4 regions of the Streptomyces sp. NPDC107538 genome follow, and region 1 is predicted to be linked to each of the others. Evidence: riboswitches for the same ligand, from Rfam matches in the RefSeq annotation. Region 1 holds a riboswitch; each other region holds the start of a gene.
The links. Region 1 has a riboswitch for cyclic di-AMP ahead of ACZ7MG_RS08765 (C40 family peptidase). Riboswitches for the same ligand answer to the same signal wherever they lie in the genome.
Positions count from the first base shown of each region.

Region 2: it holds a riboswitch for cyclic di-AMP, as region 1 does, so the genes downstream of both, ACZ7MG_RS18820 (transglycosylase family protein) here and ACZ7MG_RS08765 (C40 family peptidase) in region 1, are expected to answer to the same signal.
Region 3: it holds a riboswitch for cyclic di-AMP, as region 1 does, so the genes downstream of both, ACZ7MG_RS27650 (M23 family metallopeptidase) here and ACZ7MG_RS08765 (C40 family peptidase) in region 1, are expected to answer to the same signal.
Region 4: it holds a riboswitch for cyclic di-AMP, as region 1 does, so the genes downstream of both, ACZ7MG_RS39020 (C40 family peptidase) here and ACZ7MG_RS08765 (C40 family peptidase) in region 1, are expected to answer to the same signal.

Region 1 is NZ_JBVKAY010000002.1:655,492-660,431, forward strand. It holds gene pcrA (DNA helicase PcrA) at 1-1,693, opposite strand, end outside; cyclic di-AMP (ydaO/yuaA leader) riboswitch at 1,935-2,107, shown strand; gene ACZ7MG_RS08765 (C40 family peptidase) at 2,117-3,325, shown strand; gene ACZ7MG_RS08770 (hypothetical protein) at 3,373-3,726, opposite strand; gene ACZ7MG_RS08775 (C40 family peptidase) at 4,178-4,940, shown strand, end outside.
Region 2 is NZ_JBVKAY010000005.1:93,537-98,476, reverse strand. It holds gene ACZ7MG_RS18830 (cytochrome P450 family protein) at 1-1,191, shown strand, start outside; gene ACZ7MG_RS18825 (LysM peptidoglycan-binding domain-containing protein) at 1,318-2,385, shown strand; cyclic di-AMP (ydaO/yuaA leader) riboswitch at 2,568-2,749, shown strand; gene ACZ7MG_RS18820 (transglycosylase family protein) at 2,754-3,461, shown strand; gene eno (phosphopyruvate hydratase) at 3,822-4,940, shown strand, end outside.
Region 3 is NZ_JBVKAY010000008.1:146,243-151,182, reverse strand. It holds gene ACZ7MG_RS27665 (bifunctional acetate--CoA ligase family protein/GNAT family N-acetyltransferase) at 1-603, opposite strand, end outside; gene ACZ7MG_RS27660 (HPr family phosphocarrier protein) at 806-1,087, shown strand; gene ACZ7MG_RS27655 (GntR family transcriptional regulator) at 1,282-1,986, opposite strand; gene ACZ7MG_RS27650 (M23 family metallopeptidase) at 2,191-2,979, opposite strand; cyclic di-AMP (ydaO/yuaA leader) riboswitch at 2,992-3,165, opposite strand; gene ACZ7MG_RS27645 (M16 family metallopeptidase) at 3,402-4,790, opposite strand; gene ACZ7MG_RS27640 (M16 family metallopeptidase) at 4,787-4,940, opposite strand, start outside.
Region 4 is NZ_JBVKAY010000019.1:31,037-35,976, forward strand. It holds gene ACZ7MG_RS39010 (ATP-dependent Clp protease proteolytic subunit) at 1-564, shown strand, start outside; gene ACZ7MG_RS39015 (hypothetical protein) at 572-889, shown strand; cyclic di-AMP (ydaO/yuaA leader) riboswitch at 1,307-1,477, shown strand; gene ACZ7MG_RS39020 (C40 family peptidase) at 1,481-1,954, shown strand; gene ACZ7MG_RS39025 (DUF6328 family protein) at 2,062-2,583, shown strand; gene ACZ7MG_RS39030 (ATP-binding protein) at 2,594-3,052, opposite strand; gene ACZ7MG_RS39035 (helix-turn-helix domain-containing protein) at 3,318-4,178, shown strand; gene ACZ7MG_RS39040 (DUF397 domain-containing protein) at 4,188-4,412, shown strand; gene ACZ7MG_RS39045 (8-amino-7-oxononanoate synthase) at 4,470-4,940, opposite strand, start outside.

The DNA of each region.
Region 1 (4,940 bases):
CCGCCTCCAGGACGGTCGCCGGTCCGGCCCCGGACTCGACGACGGTCCGCAGGTCCTCCATCAGCGTGTTGAACCGCTTGACCGCGTTCGTCGACCGGGCCGCCATGCCGTACGCCTCGTCGACGCGCTTCAGGGCCTGCGGGAAGCTGATCTTCTCGCGCTGCGAGAGGGCGTCGATCATCGCCTCGGCGCGGTCGCCGATACCGCGCTTGGGCACATTGAGGATACGGCGCAGCGGGACGGAGTCCTCCGGGTTGGCGAGAACGCGCAGATAGGCGAGGACGTCCCGGACCTCCTTGCGCTCGTAGAAGCGGACACCGCCGACGACCTTGTAGGGCAGGCCGACGCGGATGAACACCTCTTCGAAGACTCGGGACTGGGCGTTCGTCCGATAGAAGACCGCGACATCTCCGGCCTTCGCGTCGCCCGCGTCCGTCAGCCGGTCTATCTCGTCGGCCACGAACTGGGCCTCGTCGTGCTCGGTGTCGGCGACATAGCCGGTGATCCGCGCGCCCGCGCCCGCGTTGGTCCACAGGTTCTTCGGGCGGCGGGACTCGTTGCGCTCGATGACCGCGTTGGCCGCGGAGAGGATCGTCTGCGTGGAGCGGTAGTTCTGCTCCAGCAGGATCGTCGTCGCGTCCGGGTAGTCCTCCTCGAACTGGAGGATGTTGCGGATCGTCGCGCCGCGGAAGGCGTAGATCGACTGGTCGGCGTCACCCACGACACAGAGTTCGGCGGGCGGTACGTCCCACTCGTTGGGCGGTACGTCGACGGGGTGCTCGGAGGTGCCGACCAGCTCTCTGACCAGGGCGTACTGGGCGTGGTTGGTGTCCTGGTACTCGTCGACCAGGACATGCCGGAAGCGGCGGCGGTAGTGCTCGGCGACGTCCGGGAAGGCGCGCAGCAGATTGACCGTCGTCATGATCAGGTCGTCGAAGTCCAGCGCGTTCGCCTCGCGGAGGCGCGACTGGTACATCGCATAGGCCTGGGCGAGGGTCTTCTCGAAGCCGTCGGCGGCCTGCGCGGCGAAGTCCTCCTCGTCGATCAGCTCGTTCTTCAGGTTCGAGATCTTGGCGCTGAAGGACTTGGGCGGGAAGCGCTTGGGGTCGAGGTCCAGATCACGGCAGACGAGCGCCATCAGCCGCTTGCTGTCGGCGGCGTCGTAGATCGAGAAGGAGGAGGTGAAGCCGAGCTTCTTGCTCTCCCGCCGCAGGATCCGTACGCAGGCGCTGTGGAAGGTCATGACCCACATGGCGTGGGCGCGCGGTCCGACGAGCTGCTCGACGCGCTCCTTCATCTCGCCGGCGGCCTTGTTGGTGAAGGTGATCGCGAGGATCTGGCCGGGATGGACCCGCCGCTCGCCGAGCAGATGGGCGATGCGGTGGGTGAGCACCCGGGTCTTGCCGGAGCCGGCGCCGGCCACGATGAGCAGGGGCGAGCCCGCGTGGACCACGGCCGCGCGCTGGTTGTCGTTCAGCCCGTCCAGGAGCGCCGCCGCGTCGATCGCGGGGCGGGGGGCGCCGTCGCGGTAGTACGCGTCCCGGTCCGGGGGCGCGTCGAACTTCCCGCCGAACAGATCGTCCGGAAGCGGCTCCGGTACGTGATCGTCCTCGGGCGGCGGCGGGGGCTCCTCCGCGTGGCCGCGGGGGGCCTGGAGGTCCGCCAGGAAGCTGTCGTCAAAGAGGCTGCTCATCGCTCTCCGAGTCTAGGCGCCCCCACTGACAGCGAGAGGCCGCCCCGGGAAGTCCACATCCGCCACGCACCGCGACCGCCGTACGACGGTGAGCGATCGAGCCTACCGCCTGTCGCGCCGAAGAGGCTAAGGTCACGAAAACGTATCGGGCATATCGAACATCAACCTTCACACGGGCCACACGAGTTGGCTAGCTTCTTCCCTAGGACCGTACGACCCAACCGGCGAACGTCGCCGGGCCGCACGGCCTCCGCCGAGTCCGGTACGCCTTACGTGGGCGCCGGAGCCGGGGACCCACCGACCTCCGGGGTGAATCGGCCCGACCGCCGCACGCGGCAAGGGTCGTAGGGCAAACCTTCCGAAGCTTGCGCCCGAACCCGACAGCTAACTCGGTAGGCGGACAACGGAAGGAGACGCCGAACCATGGCGCCGCACCGCAAGCCGCGTCCGGCCGGCCGGACGCGCGCGGGCATCCGCACCCCCGCCCTCGCCACCGCCGCACTCACCTCCGTGGCCCTGCTCTCGCAGACGGCCGCGGCCTCGCCCTCGACCGACGACAAGCCGAGCCTGGAGGAAGTCGAGAAGAAGGTCGACGACCTCTACCGCAAGGCCGGATCGGCGACCGAGAACTACAACGCGGCCAAGGAGCGGACGACCAAGCAGAAGAAGCAGGTCGAGACCCTCCTCGAAACCGTCGCCAAGCGCCAGGAGAAGCTCAACGAGACGCGGGAGGAGCTGGGTTCGTTCGCCGCGGCCCAGTACCGCGACGGCGCGGCCGCCCCCGACCAGGCCTCACTGCTCCTGGCGGACGACCCGCAGGCCTACTTCGACCAGAACCAGCTGATGGACCGGTTGACGGACCGTCAGCAGGAAGCCGTCGACGCATACGTCACCGAGCAGGCCGAGGCGACGGAGCAGCGCCAGGAGGCGAGCGACAGCCTCGAACAGCTCACCGAGTCGCAGAAGACCCTCAAGGCCCGCAAGGCCACGGTCCAGGCGAAGCTGGCCGAGGCCCGCGAACTGCTCTCCACCCTCACCGCCGAGGAGAAGGCCCGGCTCGCCGCGATCGAACAGCGCGAGCAGGAGGAGGCCGACCGCAAGGCCGAGGAACTCGCGCGGCAGCAGGCGGCGGCACAGACGGCCCAGGGGACCCAGGGCGCCCAGGGAACCCAGGGAACCCAGGGGACGGTCCAGGAGAAGCCCTCCACCGGCACGGAGGCGTCGACCGGCACCACCACCGAGACCGCCGCCACCGCCGAGGACTCCACGTACGCCTCGAAGGCCGCCAAGGCCCTCGCCTTCGCCCGCGCGCAGATCGGCAAGCCGTACGTCTGGGGCGCCACCGGCCCCGGCTCCTACGACTGTTCCGGCCTCACCCAGGCCGCCTGGAAGGCCGCCGGCGTCGACCTCCCCCGCACCACCTACGACCAGGTCGACAGCGGCACCACCGTCTCCCTGGCGAACGCCAGGCCCGGCGACCTGATCTTCTTCTACGACAACATCGGCCACGTCGGCCTCTACATCGGCAACGGCATGATGATCCACGCCCCGAAGCCGGGCACGTACGTCCGCGAGGAGTCGGTCTTCTACGACGGCGAGTCGTCGATCCACAGCGTGGTGCGACCGGCGTAGCGGCGGGGCCGCGGATGGTCGGCGCGGGGCTGGGCTGGGCGGGTCCGTCAGGTCCAGAGCACCGCGATGAAGATGTTCGCGACGGTCAGGGCGCCCACGAGTCCGAACAGCGGCTTCTCCACCGTCTCGTCGTCCCGCTTCACGTAGACCAGTCCGAGGATCACGATCAGCAGGGCGAGTTTGACGCCGATCTTGATGTTGTTCACGGGCTGGTCGTCGGCCTGGTTGAGGCCGACGAGGAGGGCGCCGGTGACCAGCATGGTGAGGGCGCCGTGGAGCATGGCCGGGACGAAGCGGGCGGTGCCCTGCCCCATGGCCTTCATCTGGGTGAGGAAACCGCCCAGGAGCGAGGCGATGCCGATGATGTGGAGGGCGACGAGGATGTGGATGAGGACGTCCATGCGCGGAGCCTAATGAGAGGCCCACGCCCCGCCGGGCACCGGGGCGGCCGAGACGCTCTGTCGATCTTGCATATATGCGCCGCATAGCACCGCCACACCCCCGCTTGGTCCGAAATCACCGCATCGGTCATCGCACAGCGTGAAGTCGGCGGCGCCAGGACGGGATCACGGTCACATACGGTCACCTCACGGTCGGTGCACGCCACTTCCGTACAACGCGTTACCGGACCCTCACAGTCAGGTTTAGCGTCCTCCCTCAGGTGACCGGCTCCCCACCGCCGCCCGGGCCAGGGGCGGCAGTCGGCCACCCCCGCCGAGAAGGTCCGGCGGCGTCCCGCTCCCCCTGTGCGGGCCGCCGCCGGACGTGTCACCGCTCCCCCCAGGCGGTCCGTACGGGCAGACGATGTCCGTACCGCGGACGGCGGTCGTACGGAGAGGACACGCACCCCACGTGGCAGCGCACCGCAAGCCCAGACAGCGCTCACTCGGCGGCCACACGGTCCGCACGGCCGCGACGTTCGCCCTCGCGGGCGCGGCGACCGCGACCGGTTTCGACGGCACCGGGCACGCCGATCCACAGCTCACGCCCGACCAGGTCAAGGCGAAGGTGGACAAGCTCTACCAAGAGGCCGAGGTCGCCACCGAGAAGTACAACGGCGCGAAGGAGAAGGCCGACAAGGCCCAGGAGAACCTCGAAGAGCTGCGCGACCAGGCCGCCCGCCGCACCGACCGGCTCAACTCGTCCCGCGACGAACTCGGCTCGGTCGCGGCCGCGCAGTACCGCGGCGGGGGCATGGACCCCTCCTGGCAGCTCGCGCTCTCCGCCGACCCGGACCGGTACCTGGACGGCGCCGCCCTCGCCGAGCGCGTCGGCAGCCGGCACTCGGCCGACGTGGCGAGCGTACGGAAGCAGCTCCTGGAGATCGAACGGCTGCGCGGCGCCGCCCGCGTCGAACTCGGCACGCTCAAGACCCGGCAGACGGAGCTGAAGCGGCACAAGAAGACCGTCACCTCCAAACTGACCGACGCCCGTCAGCTGCTCGACCGGCTCACCACCGAGGACCGCGCACGGCTCGACGCCCCGGGCGGCACCCCCGGGCACGCCTCGCGCTCCTCAGCCTCGGCCCGCCGCGACCTCACCGGCCCGGTCTCCCCCGTCTCCGCCTCCACCGAGGCCCCCAACTCCCGCGCCGCCGCGGCCGTCTCCTACGCCT
Region 2 (4,940 bases), on a different contig from region 1:
TACGGCGATGCCAAGCAGGCGCTGGCCGACGGGCGGTTGTCCAAGAACCCGGCGCATCACGACGAGCCCGCGCACGCCAAGGGCAAGACCGGTATCCCCGGTGAGCGCAAGGCCGAGTTGATGACGCATCTGCTGAACATCGATCCGCCGGACCACACCCGGCTGCGCCGTCTCGTCTCCAAGGCGTTCACCCCCCGCCGGGTCGCCGAGTTCGCCTCCCGGGTCCAGGAGTTGACCGATCAGCTCATCGACCGGTTCGAGGAGAAGGGCGAGGCCGATCTCATCCACGAGTTCGCCTTCCCCCTGCCCATCTACGCGATCTGCGACATGCTCGGCGTCCCCCGGGAGGACCAGGACGACTTCCGGGACTGGGCGGGGATGATGATCCGGCACGGCGGTGGGCCCCGGGGCGGCGTCGCCCGGTCGGTCAAGAAGATGCGCGGCTATCTCGCCGACCTGATCCACCGCAAGCGCGAGAGTCTCACCGAGCACCCCGCCCCCGGCGAGGACCTCATCTCCGCACTCATCCGCGCCTCCGACCACGGCGAACACCTCACCGAGAACGAGGCCGCGGCGATGGCGTTCATCCTGCTGTTCGCCGGGTTCGAGACCACCGTCAACCTCATCGGCAACGGCACCTACGCCCTCCTCACCCACCCCGAGCAGCGCGCCCGCCTCCAGGCCTCGCTGGCCGCCCAGGAGACCGAGCTGCTCGAAACCGGCGTAGAGGAACTCCTCCGCTACGACGGCCCCGTCGAACTCGCCACCTGGCGCTTCGCGACCCAGCCCCTCACCATCGGCGGCCAGGACATCGCCCCCGGCGACCCCGTCCTCGTCGTCCTCGCCGCGGCCGACCGCGACCCGGCCCGCTTCGACGACCCCGACACCCTCGACCTCTCCCGCCGTGACAACCAGCACCTCGGTTACGGCCACGGCATCCACTACTGCCTCGGCGCCCCCCTCGCCCGCCTCGAAGGTCAGACCGCGCTGGCGACACTCCTCACCCGTCTCCCCGACCTGCGACTCGCGGTGGATTCGGCCGATCTGCGATGGCGAGGAGGGCTCATCATGCGGGGATTGCGCACGCTTCCGGTCGAATTCACCCCGCGGCAGCGGCCCCTGGGAGCCCGTGAGCGACCCGTAGCACTACCCCATTCCGCGGCAGAAGATGACGCTCCCTCAAGTCTGTGATCTTCACGTGATCTGCGCTGCATTAACTTGTGACAACTGATCGACTGCGGCTACGTTCACACGTCAGTGCGAAGGGGGCACCACACCCTTCGCACGGGTCACTGCTGTCGTGTGAAAGGCAACCGCATGCTCTCCGGGAACGGTCGTCACCGTCGCCCCCGTCAGGCTCCGGCCCTGCTCGTCGCGGCCGGAGTGACCGGATCGGCCATCGCCATCCCCCTCCTCGGCGCCACCGGCGCGAGCGCGGCCAGCGGAACCACCTGGGACCAGGTCGCGGAGTGCGAGAGCGGCGGCTCATGGAGCGCGGACACCGGGAACGGACGCTACGGCGGCCTCCAGTTGACCCAGGCCAACTGGGAGAAGTACGGCGGTCTCGACTACGCGACGACCGCCGACCAGGCCAGCCGCTCCCAGCAGATCGCGGTCGCCGAGAAGGCGCTCGCCGACCAGGGCGTCGGCGTCTGGGCCACCTGCGGACTGCTCCACAATCTCGGCGGCGACTCCGGTTCCGCCGACGTGGACACGGGCGTGACCGACGGCTCGACGAAGGCGGACGGTTCGTCCGACGGGTCCGACACCGCAGGTACCTCCGGTACTTCCGATTCGTCCCCCTCGGCCGACGAAAGCGGCAAGACCGGCGAGACCGACAAGACCGGCAAGGCCGACGGAACCGACTCGGCCAAGTCCACCGATGCGGACGCGTCGGCCGATTCGGCCGATTCGACCGACTCCAGCGCGAACGCCGAGGGCGCCGAGGGCTCTGACGGTTCCATCAAGGTCGAAACCGGAACGAACTCGGGCAAGTCGTCACAGAACGACAGCTCTTCGACCGCCGACGACAGTGACGGCGGCACCGGCCGCCACCGTGGCGCCAGCGCCGACGAGAGCTCCGAAGCCGGCACAGAGACCGGCACCGGCACCGGCACGGACGCGGCCGGCGACGACTCCCGCTCCGCCGACTCCAAGTCCTCCGGCCGCCACGCCTCCCGCGGCGCCGACGCGGCGCGCGAGGCCGTCGACGGCGCGTACACCGTCCAGGCGGGCGACAGTCTGACGGGCATCGTGAACTCGCTCGGCCTGGACGGCGGGTGGCGCGGGCTGTACGCGGAGAACGAGGACACGGTCGGAACTGACCCGGACCTTATCCTTCCCGGTCAGACCCTCGAAGTCGGTGCCGAAACGGGCGAAAAGTAGCGACAGTTCAGGTCATGGTTCGCACCTGAATGCCCGTTTTGATCTATGTGGGAGATGAATCACAGACCCCGTGATCGTCTTTGAAATTCGGGCAATCACCTGTTTACGGTCGTGACCGCTCGCCACAGCGGGCCCCTGCGGTCGTACGCCGAATCCTGCCAACGGCCGTGAGGGAACAGTCGTCGCGTCAAGCGCCGTAGGCAGGAGCGGGGGACCCAAGGTAAGTGCCGGGCCCAGCGGTTCACGCTGGACCGGCTCGGGGTGAAGCCGCGTGATGCGAGCCGAAAGGCGAGCGTCCCGCGGCCGGGCAACTCAACCGGCCCGAACCCGACAGCTCACCTCGCAGGCGTCGGTGAGGGGATCTCTCCATGCTGTTCTCCAGCAAGGGCAAGCACCGTCGCCCGTCCAAGGCCGCTCGCGCCATCGCCGTCGCCGGTGTCACCGGCGCCGCCGCCATCGCCGCCCCGCTGATGGCCGCCGGCAGCGCCTCCGCCGCCACCGCCTCCGAGTGGGACACCGTCGCCCAGTGCGAGTCCGGCGGCAACTGGTCCATCAACACCGGCAACGGCTACTACGGCGGCCTGCAGTTCTCCGCCTCCACCTGGGCCGCCTACGGCGGTACGCAGTACGCCTCCACCGCCGACCAGGCGAGCAAGGCCCAGCAGATCGCGGTCGCCGAGAAGGTCCTCGCGGGCCAGGGCAAGGGTGCCTGGCCGGTCTGCGGCACCGGCCTGTCCAGCGCCTCGTACGACGGCGCCGCCGCCTCCAGCGGCAACTCGAACTCCGGCTCCTCCACGCAGCAGAACACGCAGAAGAGCACCCAGGAGAGCACTCAGAAGAGCACCGAGGACACCCGCGCCTCCCGCTCCTCCGAGCGCGCCACCGTCGAGACCCCGACCGGCAAGAAGGTCAAGAAGGGCGACGGCGAGTACAAGGTCGTCAAGGGCGACACCCTCAGCGCCATCGCCGAGAAGGAGAACGTCAAGGGTGGCTGGGAGAAGCTCTTCGAGCTGAACAAGGACATCATCGACGACGCCGACTTCATCTTCCCGGGCCAGCAGCTCCACCTGAGCTGACCCGTCGCAGCCCGGTGGGACGGGTCAGGCTGGGCCGAAAAATCCGGCCGCTCCCCAGCTGAACCACAGCCCGCTCACATCCGTGTCCTCCATAGTGAAGACCTCGTGAGGGCCGTCCCCCCGTCCCCACGGGCTCCCCGCCTCGGTGCGCATTCCCCCGTACGCACCGGGGCGGGGCTTTTCTTTGTTCTGTTCACTTTCTCGCCCACCCCCCCTTTGTTCCGGACTGAAACAATGGGTACCGTCTGTCTGTCCACGGGACGGTCGGTCGGCTGCCGACGGCCCGGGGGCGGTTAGGCTCTAGTCGCAAGGCCCGCGGGCCCCGCACTTTCAGCGTCACATTCCATGAAGGAGATGCTCGTGCCGTCCATCGACGTCGTCGTAGCCCGGGAAATCCTCGACTCGCGAGGCAACCCCACCGTCGAGGTCGAGGTCGGCCTCGACGACGGCAGCACGGGTCGTGCCGCCGTTCCGTCCGGCGCCTCCACCGGTGCCTTCGAGGCCATCGAGCTGCGTGACGGTGACCCGAACCGCTACCTCGGCAAGGGCGTCGAGAAGGCCGTCCTCGCGGTCATCGAGCAGATCGGCCCGGAGCTCGTCGGCTACGACGCCACCGAGCAGCGCCTGATCGACCAGGCGATGTTCGACCTGGACGCCACCGACAACAAGGGCTCCCTCGGCGCCAACGCCATCCTCGGCGTCTCCCTCGCCGTCGCCCACGCCGCCTCCGAGGCCAGCGACCTCCCGCTCTTCCGCTACCTGGGCGGCCCGAACGCGCACCTGCTGCCCGTTCCGATGATGAACATCCTGAACGGCGGCTCGCACGCCGACTCCAACGTGGACATCCAGGAGTTCATGATCGCCCCGATCGGCGCGGAGTCCTTCTCCGAGGCCCTGCGCTGGGGCGCCGAGGTCTACCACACCCTCAAGAAGGTGCTGAAGACCAAGGGCCTGTCCACGGGCCTCGGCGACGAGGGCGGCTTCGCCCCGAACCTGGAGTCCAACCGCGCCGCCCTCGACCTCATCATCGAGGCCATCAAGGAGGCCGGTTACACCCCCGGCGAGCAGATCGCCCTCGCCCTCGACGTCGCCGCCTCCGAGTTCTACAAGGACGGCGTCTACACCTTCGAGGGCAAGGAGCGCTCCGCCGCCGAGATGACGGAGTACTACGCCGACCTCGTCGCGGCCTACCCGCTCGTCTCCATCGAGGACCCGCTGTTCGAGGACGACTGGGCCGGCTGGAACACCATCACCGAGAAGCTCGGCGACAAGGTCCAGATCGTCGGCGACGACCTCTTCGTCACCAACCCCGAGCGTCTCGCCCGCGGCATCGAGGAGGGCTCGGCCAACGCCCTGCTCGTCAAGGTCAACCAGATCGGCTCGCTGACCGAGACCCTGGACGCCGTCGAGATGGCCCAGCGCAACGGCTTCAAGTGCATGATGTCCCACCGCTCCGGCGAGACCGAGGACGTCACCATC
Region 3 (4,940 bases), on a different contig from region 1:
GGCCCGCTGCTCCCGGGCGCGCTGCACGGCGAGGGAGCGGTCGGTGGGCTCCAGGTCGAACTCCAGGCGGACGACGCCGTCCTCGAAGCTGCGTTTCTGCTGGTACCCGGCGTCGGTGAACACCTTGATCATCTTGGTGTTGGCGGGGAGCACCTCGGCGGCGAAGCGTCTGATGCCGCGTTCGCGGGCGACGGCGGCGATGTGTTCGAGGAGGGCCGAGGCGACGCCGCGGCCCTGGTGGGCGTCCTGGACGAGGAAGGCGACCTCGGCCTCGTCGGCGGGGGCGGACGCGGCCATGCCGTCGGCGCCGATGCGGTCGTAGCGTACGGTGGCGATGAACTCGCCGCCGACCGTGGCGGCGAGCCCCACCCGGTCCACGAAGTCGTGGTGCGTGAAGCGGTGGACGTCCTTGGCGGACAGGCGAGGGTACGGCGCGAAGAAGCGGTAGTACTTCGACTCGTCCGAGACCTGCTCGTAGAAGCTGACAAGACGCTCGGCGTCATCGACGGTGATGGGCCTGATGCGTGCGGTGCCGCCGTCGCGCAGCACCACGTCGGCCTCCCAGTGGGCGGGGTACTCGTGCCGGTCCGGCGAGGTCTGCATGGGCCCCAGAGTACGGCTCGCGTACGCATGCGGCGCGGGCCAGTCTGGGGAGGCACAACAGAAGCACGACACAAGCGCGACAGCCGGTTCGTGGTCAGGCCGTGGGCCCGTTCCGGTACGTCGCCCCATATGGGAAACTGGTCTAGACAACCCGGTCTAGACCTCTCTGCAGCACCCGAGACACCTGAAGGGCAGCATCAACATGGCTGAGCGCCGCGTCAACGTCGGCTGGGCCGAGGGCCTCCACGCCCGCCCCGCATCCATCTTCGTCCGGGCCACCACGGCCTCCGGTATCCCCGTGACGATCGCCAAGGCCGACGGGAACCCCGTCAACGCGGCCTCCATGCTGGCGGTCCTGGGCCTCGGCGCCCAGGGCGGCGAGGAGATCGTGCTCGCCTCCGACGCCGAGGGCGCGGACATCGCGCTCGACCGTCTGGCCAAGCTCGTCGCCGAGGGGCTCGAAGAACTCCCCGAGACGGTCTGACCGACCGGGCGACCGCAACGGGTGACCGCGGCGGAAAGGCCTGAAAAGCCTCCCACACACATCACCCGCACAAACGCCGAAGGGCTCGTCCGTTTTATCGGGCGAGCCCTTCGCATTTACGTCCTGATTCCGTTCTGCGGGCAGCAGAAATAATGCCCCACGGAATTCTTCCCTCTTTGTATACGGCTTCCGTGTTAATGCCGCAGGCTCGGCATGTTTACGGGGTGTTGCGAAGTCCTCACACGGTCCGGGCGTTCCGTCCCGGCGGCCCCGGCCGGAAATCGGAGCCGGTGCGCGGCGGTGGCGCGCTCGGTGTGCAGGGAGGTGATCGTCCGGGCCCGGTCGCTGTCGCCGCGTGCGACGGCGTCCACGATGCCGCCGTGCTCCGCCCAGGACTCCACGGGGTCGGCGGGCGCCTCGACCGCGTACATCCAGGCGATCTTGTGCCGCAGCTGGGCGAGTGTCGAGGTCAGGGCGGGGCTGCCGGACGCCTGTGCGAGCGTTTCATGGAACCAGCCGCCCAGGGAGCGCAGATCGTCGCTGGTGCCCCTCCTGGCCCGCTCCTGGCCCAGTCTGACCAGGCCGCGCAACACCTTGAGGTGCGCCTCCGTGCGCCGCTGGGCGGCGCGGGCGGCACCGAGCGGCTCCAGCAGCATGCGCATCTCCAGCAGGTCCGCGGCCTCCTGCTCGGTCGGCTCGGCGACGCACGCGCCCGCGTGCCGGCGGGTCACCACGAACCCCTCGGCCTCCAGGGTGCGCAGCGCCTCGCGCACGGGGACCCGGCTGACGCCGTACCGGCGGGCGAGCAGTTCCTCGGTGAGACGGCTGCCGCGCTCGTAGACACCCGCGACGATGTCATCCCGGATCGCCGTGCATACCGAGTGCGCCGGAATACGCATGACCGACCTCCGTCTTAATCCCCGTGAAACGTCGATAGTTGACGTGTGTTCCAGCGACTCTATTGCAGCGAGCCGGAATTTCCGATGGCGGGCCGGAATCCAGGGATATTTTTTGGACAGGAGGTACGTCACGTCACCACAGGTACGCACAACGAGGAAAGCCCCGGCTCGATGAGCCGGGGCCTCCTCAAAGCGGTGGGTCCGTCAGACGTTCACACCGTGCGAGCGCAGATACGCGACGGGGTCGATGTCCGAGCCGTACTCGGCGGTCGTCCGGGCCTCGAAGTGCAGGTGCGGGCCGGTGACGTTGCCGGTCGCCCCGGAGAGGCCGATCTGCTGGCCGGGCGTGACCGTCTGGCCGACGGAGACGCCGATGGACGACAGGTGGCCGTACTGGGTGTACGTGCCGTCAACCATCTTGATCACGATGTTGTTGCCGTACGCACCGCCCCAGCCCGCCTCGACGACGGTGCCGGAGCCGACCGCGAGGACGGTGGTGCCGGACGCGGCGTGGAAGTCGACACCGGTGTGGCTGCCGGAGGACCAGACGGCGCCGCCGGCCTTGTAGCCGGTGGAGATGTAGGAGCCGCTGATGGGCGAGACATAGGTGTTCAGGCGCTCGCGCTCGGCCGCGCGGGCGGCACGGGCCTTGATCTCCTCGCGCTCCTTGGCGGCGGCACGTTCCTGCTCGGCCTTCTCGGCGGCGGCCTTGCGGGCCTCCTCCTGCGCCTTCTTCTTGACGGCGGCCACCTCGGCGGCCTGCTCCTGGGCGGCGGCCTGTGCGTCGACCTGATCGGCGACCGTGTCGCCGAGGGTGATGATCTGGTTCAGGCCGGTCTGCTCGACGGCGGGCTCCTCCGCGGCGAGCGCGGGTCCGGCCAGGGTCCCGAAGACACCGGTGGTGGTGAGAGCGGCGACGCCCACGTTCCTCGTGGTCGTGCGCTGTACACGGCCGGGACGGCGGTGCTTCCCGGGGGCGCGGGTGAACGCCATGAAGTGGCTGGTCCTTTCCTTCCCTCTCGCCTACCGGGTTAGCTGACGGGTTCGGAGCAGGAAGGTCTCCTACGGCTGCCCCCCGTTTCGCGTGGCTCGCGAAGGGCACCCGATTCACCCCAGGGACTTCGGTGGGTCCCCGGCTCCCCTGGCTCGCGCCATACGGGGACTCGGCGATGACTGTCCGGTGCCGCGGCTGCGGCGAACATCTGACGAACAGCCGGACCGACGCTAAGTGGGCCGTCTTCGAAATAACAAACGGATCACAGGATTTGTTAACTACGCCACAGGTCAGACACGCAACCTCCGCCATCAATACGGACAAACATGGGCCCTGGTGACTCTTCAGTCACCAGGGCCTCACGCGCGTGCGCCGTTCCGTCCGGTTTCTCCTCGGCTTCCGCCCTGCCTCTACTCGGCCTCTACTCGGCGGGTACGACGGTGACTTCGCCGATTCCGAGGGCCCTGACCGGCTCCTCGATCTGCGCGGCGTCCCCGACGAGGACGGTCACCAGACGGTCCACCGGGAAGGCGCTCACGGCGGCCGCGGTGGCCTCCACGGTGCCGGTGGCGGCGAGTTGGCGGTACAGCGTCGACTGGTAGTCGTCCGGCAGGTACTGCTCGACCTGGTCGGCCAGCGTGCTCGCCACGGCCGCGGCCGTCTCGAACTTGAGGGGGGCGACCCCGACCAGGTTCTGTACGGCGACGTCGCGTTCGGCGTCGGTCAGCCCCTCGGCGGCCAGGGTGCGCAGGACCGTCCACAGGTCGTCGAGCGCCGGACCGGTGTTCGGGGTGTCCACGGAGCCGCTGATGGCGAGCATGGCGACACCGGAGCCGTCGGGCGCGGAGCGCAGCACCTGGCCGAACGCGCGCACCCCGTAGGTGTAGCCCTTCTCCTCGCGCAGCACGCGGTCCAGCCGGGACGTGAGGGTGCCGCCGAGGCAGTAGGTGCCGAGTACCTGGGCCGGCCACACCCGGTCGTGGCGGTCGGCGCCCACCCGGCCGATGAGCAACTGCGTCTGCACGGAGCCCGGACGGTCCACGATGATCACGCGGCCGGTGTCGTCGGCGGTCACCGACGGCACGGCGCTCGGCTTGGCCGGGGAGCCCGTCCACGCGCCCAGGGTGTCGCCGAGCAGCGCGTCGAGGTCGACGCCGGTGAGGTCGCCGACGATCACGGCGGTGGCCGTCGCGGGGCGTACATGCCGCTCGTAGAAGGCGCGTACGGCCGCGGAGTCGATGCCCTCGACGGTCTCCTCGGTGCCCTGGCGGGGCCGCGACATCCGGGAGGCGGCCGGGAACAGCTGCCGGGAGAGCTCCTTGGCGGCCCTGCGGCCGGGGCTGGCGGTCTCGTGCGGGATCTCGTCGAGCCGGTTGGCCACCAGCCGCTCGATCTCGCTGTCGTCGAACGCGGGGGCCCGCAGGGCGTCGGCGAGCAGCCCGAGGGCCTTCTCCAGCCGCGACACGGGCACTTCGAGGGACAGGCGTACGCCGGGGTGGTCGGCGTGCGAGTCGAGGGTGGCGCCGCAGCGCTCCAGCTCGGCGGCGAACTCCTCGGCCGAGTGCTTGTCGGTGCCCTCGGAGAACGCCCTGGTCATGATGGTGGCGACACCGTCGAGACCGGCCAGCTCGGCGTCCAGGGGCGCGTCGAGGACGACCTCGACGGCGACGACCTGCTGGCCGGGGCGGTGGCAGCGCAGCACGGTCAGGCCGTTGTCCAGGGTGCCGCGCTCGGGCGCCGGGAACGCCCAGGGGCGGGCGTCGCCGGCCTGGGGCTGCGGGTGGAAGTCCATGGTCGCGAGCTCGGTCACTTCGCCGACTCCTCGGTCTCGTCGGTGGTTTCGGCGGCCTCGGCCGCGACGCCTTCCTCTTCGGCGTCCTCTTCGGCGGCGACGGGCTCGTACACGAGCACCGCGCGGTTGTCGGGCCGCAGGCGGGCCTTGGCGATCTCCTGGACCTCG
Region 4 (4,940 bases), on a different contig from region 1:
GATCCGTACTCGAAGCTGCTGGAGGAGCGGATCGTGTTCCTCGGGACGCCGATCGACGACACCTCGGCGAACGACGTGATGGCGCAGTTCATGCACCTCGAGTACCAGTCGCCGGACCGCGACATCTCGCTCTACATCAACTCGCCGGGCGGCTCGTTCAGCGCGATGACGGCGCTCTACGACACGATCCGCTTCGTCACCTGTGACGTGGAGACCATCTGTCTGGGGCAGGCGGGTTCGGCCGCCGCGGTGCTGCTGGCGGCGGGCACGCCCGGCAAGCGGTTCATGCTGCCGGGGGCACGCGTGCTGATCCATCAGCCGGAGGTGACCGACCGGATCGAGGGGCAGACGAGCGATCTGGTCATCCAGGCCCAGGAGTTGACGCGCAACCGCCGGATGCTGGAGGAGATGCTCGTCCGGCACACGGGGCGGAGCCCGGAGCGGATCAGCGCCGACATCGAGCGGGACATGTTCCTCGACGCCGAGGCGGCGGTGGCGTACGGCCTGGCCGACCGGGTGATCCCGAGCCGTAAGGGTTCGCACACGCTCCCCGGCGCGAGGTGAGGCGCGGATGCTGCCACCCGAACTGCCGCCGCTGCCCGCGCTCACCCGCGCCGAGGCGGAGCTGATCGACCGTTACCTGGACGTGGTCGATCTGCTCGGCCGGATCAATCCGGCGCGTCCGGGCGACACGTACCGCGGGTTGCGTGCGGCGCAGGCGCTCGTCGCCAAGGCGATCGCACTGCGCGAGGCGCTCGAACTGATGCACAAGCGTGGGGAGAACGAGGTGCACGCCCCGACGCTCGCGCGAGCTCTGCGGGTTCTCGACGGGGAGCGGCGGGCCGGCCGGGTGGCCCTGCCGCCGGAGCCCGAGGACTCACCGGCCTGAACCGGGCGACTCACCCGCCGAGGACGGGGCGACTCACCCGTCTGAACCGATCGCGGGCCGTTCGCCGTACTACTGACGGAGTGTCCGGTCCGGGTTTCGCGCCCTCCGGACGGCCTACCACGATCGACCCATCGGCCCATACGTCATGAGGACCTGTGAAGTTGCGCAACATGCCTGGTACATGGCCGGAACGCATCATTCCGGTGCTGGTGCGGACCTCCTCGACCAGTGGGACACACCAGCCGAAAAGGCTCTGTCCACCCGAACGGTCGAGTGGTGAGTAAGACCACAAATCCACGGTTCCGTTGGGATTTTCGGACGTCCGTACGCCAAGATCCCTTCCTGACGACAAGCCCCCGCCGCAGCGGCGGGGCGATCCGGGTGGACGCCGAGTCCTGCCGCTACCCGGATGACCGGTCGACAGGAGTGCATCGGCAGGAGTGGAGGACCCAAGCACGACGGGTCGCCGGAACGGTCACGCCATGACCGGGCCGAGCAGCCCTTGGGGTGAAGCCGCGTCAGCGGCCGGGCAACTTCGCCAGCCCGAATCCGACAGGTCATCCTTCACAGGCGGCTGACGAAGGGTTGCGCATGACTGCGCTGAATCGTGTCCCGTCGCTGTTGACCCGGGCCGGCACGGCCTCGGCTCTGACCATCGCCGCTGTCAGCGGCAGCATCGTGGTCCCGGGCGCCGCATCCGGCGCCGAGGCCGCCACAGTGGCGTCGAAGGCACTCAAGGTCGCGGCTTCCAAGAAGGGCTCCCCTTACAAGTACGGCGCCACGGGCCCGGGCAGGTTCGACTGCTCAGGGCTGACGCTCTACTCGTTCAAGAAGGCGGGCAAGAAGCTGCCCCGTACTGCTCAGCAGCAGTACAACAAGACGAAGCACATCTCCGCGAGCAGCCGCAAGCTCGGAGACCTGGTCTTCTTCCACTCGGGCTCGAACGTCTACCACGTCGGTATCTACGCGGGGAAGGGAAAGATCTGGCACTCGCCGAAGACGGGTGACGTCGTCCGGCTGCAGAAGCTCTGGACGAAGAACGTCTGGTACGGCCGGGTCCGCTGACCCACCGTCGGGGGCGGCGGAGGGCTCCGCCGCCCCCGACAGGCGTGCTACCGACAGGCGTGCTACCGACGGGCGTGCCACGGCTGGATCTGGTTACCCGTCCGCCCATGGCCGACGAACGCACCGTCCCCGCACGCAACGAGACCCCCCTCGAACGCGCCGACCGCAATTTCTCCGAGTTGCTCCAGGAGTTGCGGGTCACCCAGACCGGGGTGCAGATCCTCTTCGCGTTCCTGCTGACGCTGGCCTTCACGCCGCGCTTCCCGGACCTGGACTCCGTACAGCGCGCCACCTATGTCACCACCCTGCTCCTCGCGGTCCTCGCGGCGGCCCTCTTCACCGCCCCGGCCGCACTGCACCGCTCGCTCTTCGGGCAGAACGCCAAGCCCGTCATCGTCCGGGTCTCCTCCCGGCTGGCAGGCACCGGCCTGGCGGTGCTGATATTCGCCTTCGCCGGATCCGTCCTGCTGGTCGTGGATGTGACGCTCGACCGGACGGCCGGCATCCTCGCCGGTACCGGCACACTCGTCGGATGTGTGTTCCTGTGGGGTGTGCTGCCGCAGCTGGTGGGACGCGCGAAATCCCTCGGGTCCGAGAAATCCCCCAGGTCCGCGGAATCCCCCCGGTAAGCGGACTCTCTCAGGTCTCCTGGGGGCCGCCTGCCGTGACCGGTTGCACGGGGACCGTCCACGGAAGTTCGATCGCCACCGTCTTGCCGCCCTCCCGCGTGGGTCTGACGCTCAGCCTGCCGCCGCACTCGGCGGTCAGCCAGCGGATGATGACCATGCCCCGGCCGTTGTCCTGCTGGACGGCGGCCGGCAGCCGTTTCGGGAAGCGTGGATGGCTGTCGGTGACGCCGATGCGCAGGTGCTCGTCGCGGTCCAGCGCGAGGTCCACCGTGAAGGTGGGCGACTGGCCCAGGGTGTGCTGGACGGCGTTGGTGGCGAGTTCGGACACGATCAGGCGCACGGTGTCCGCGATGTCGGTGTCGCCCGGCAGGCCCCATTCGGCGAGCACACTGGCGACGTAGTTCCGGGCCGCGGACACCGAGGCGGGATCGCTCGGCAGAGTGACGGATGCTTCCAGGTGATCTGCCATGGCGAGGCGTCCCTTTCCCACGGGACCGGTGTCCGACAGGGAGCGGATGGTTCGACTACGGTCCCGGACTGGTGCTTCGCGCCAGACTGCCACTACCTGGGCCGTCTCGGGTGGCGATCCACCAAGATATGCATATATCTGTCGCTCGAAGCGGTGAACTATCCGACGGCCGACCGTATTTGGGTGGGGGTTTCGTCCATCCTCTGTCGTCACCCCGACTTCCGTCGTCGTCCCGACTTCGCGCACCGGGTGGAAGGAGAGTCCCATGCAGTACGGTCCGGCGGTGCGCCGCCGCAAGCTCGGTGCCGAGTTGCGTGTCCTGCGCACCCGTTCCGCGCTCACCAGTATCGAGGCGGCCCATCGGGTGGGCTGGCACCAGTCCAAGGTGAGCCGGATCGAGACGGGCGCCAGCGGGGTGAAGCCCGCGGACGTACGCAAGCTCCTGGACGCGTACGGCGTCGACGACACCGAGTTACGGGAGCTGCTGCTGGCGCTCGCGGGCTCCGAGGACGGCGGCGGGCGGCACAACTGGTGGCACGCGTACCGGGGTGTACTGCCGCCGACGTACCGGGACTTCATCAGTCTGGAGTCGCAGGCCGGCGGGATGCGGACGCTGGAGACCTCGGTGGTGCCGGGGCTGCTGCAGATCCCCGAGTACGCGCGGGCGGTGACCCGGGCCGCGGTGGAGGGGCTGGAAGACGACAAAATCGACGCGCTCGTGGAAGTGCGGCTGGCGCGGCAGGAAGTGCTGCGCGGGAACCCGCCGATGCGGCTGAGCGCGGTGCTCGACGAGGGCGTTCTCCGACGTGAGGTGGGCGGGCCCGAGATCATGACCCGGCAGCTGGTCCGTCTGGTGGAGGCGGCGCGCCTTCCCCAAGTGCGACTGCAGGTGCTCCCGTTCACTGCCGGGGCGCATATCGGCGTCACCGGGCCTTTCGTAATTTTCTCATTTAGGAGCACATCTGATCTGGACGTGGTTGTTCTCGACCACTTGACGAGTAGCCTCTACCTCGAACGGAAAGAAGACCTCAAGGCGTATGTCGAGGCCTTCAACACCCTTCAGATCCACGCCCTTTCGCCCGAGGACTCGTTGGATTACATCGCCGGGCTAGCCGCCGGCGCGTAAGGAGGCACCATGTCCGCACTGCCTCGGAACGTACCCACCAGTACCGAACTGCGCGGAGTGCGATGGCTGCGCAGCAGTCGCAGCACCGGAATGAACAACTGCGTGGAGACGGCCCGTCCCGGGCCCGGCCGCTGGGCCGGTCTGGTGGCCGTACGCGACTCGAAGAACACGGCGGGGCCCGCCCTGCTGTTCGACCCCGACGCCTGGGAGGGATTCATCACCACGCTGCGGTGACCCCCACCGACAGCGCGAGCACTTCCGCTTACGGCGACGCTCGGCCGGGACGCCGACTCACGGTCGCGTATCGCCGATGATCCCCACGGCTCGGTCGATCTGCCCCCGCGTGAGATCCGCGCGGGCGGTCAACCGCAGCCGCGAGACGCCGTCGGGCACGGACGGTGGGCGGAAACAGCCGACGGCGAGACCCGCCGCCCGGCAGTCGGCCGCCCAGCGCACCGCCTGATCCGGCGACGGCGCGCGCACGGACACCACGGCGGCGTCGGGCCGCACCGCTTCATGGCCCGACGCCGTCAGCCGTGTGTGCAGCTCCCGCGCCACCTCCCGGGCCCGCCCGGCCCGCTCGGGCTCACGGCGCAGCAGCCGCAGCGCGGCGAGCGCGGCACCGGTCGCGGCCGGGGCGAGGCCGGTGTCGAAGATGAACGTCCGGGCCGCGTTGACCAGGTGGTCGATGACCTTCGCCGGGCCGAGGACGGCACCGCCCTGGCTGCCCAGCGACTTCGACAGTGTGACCGTCACGACCAC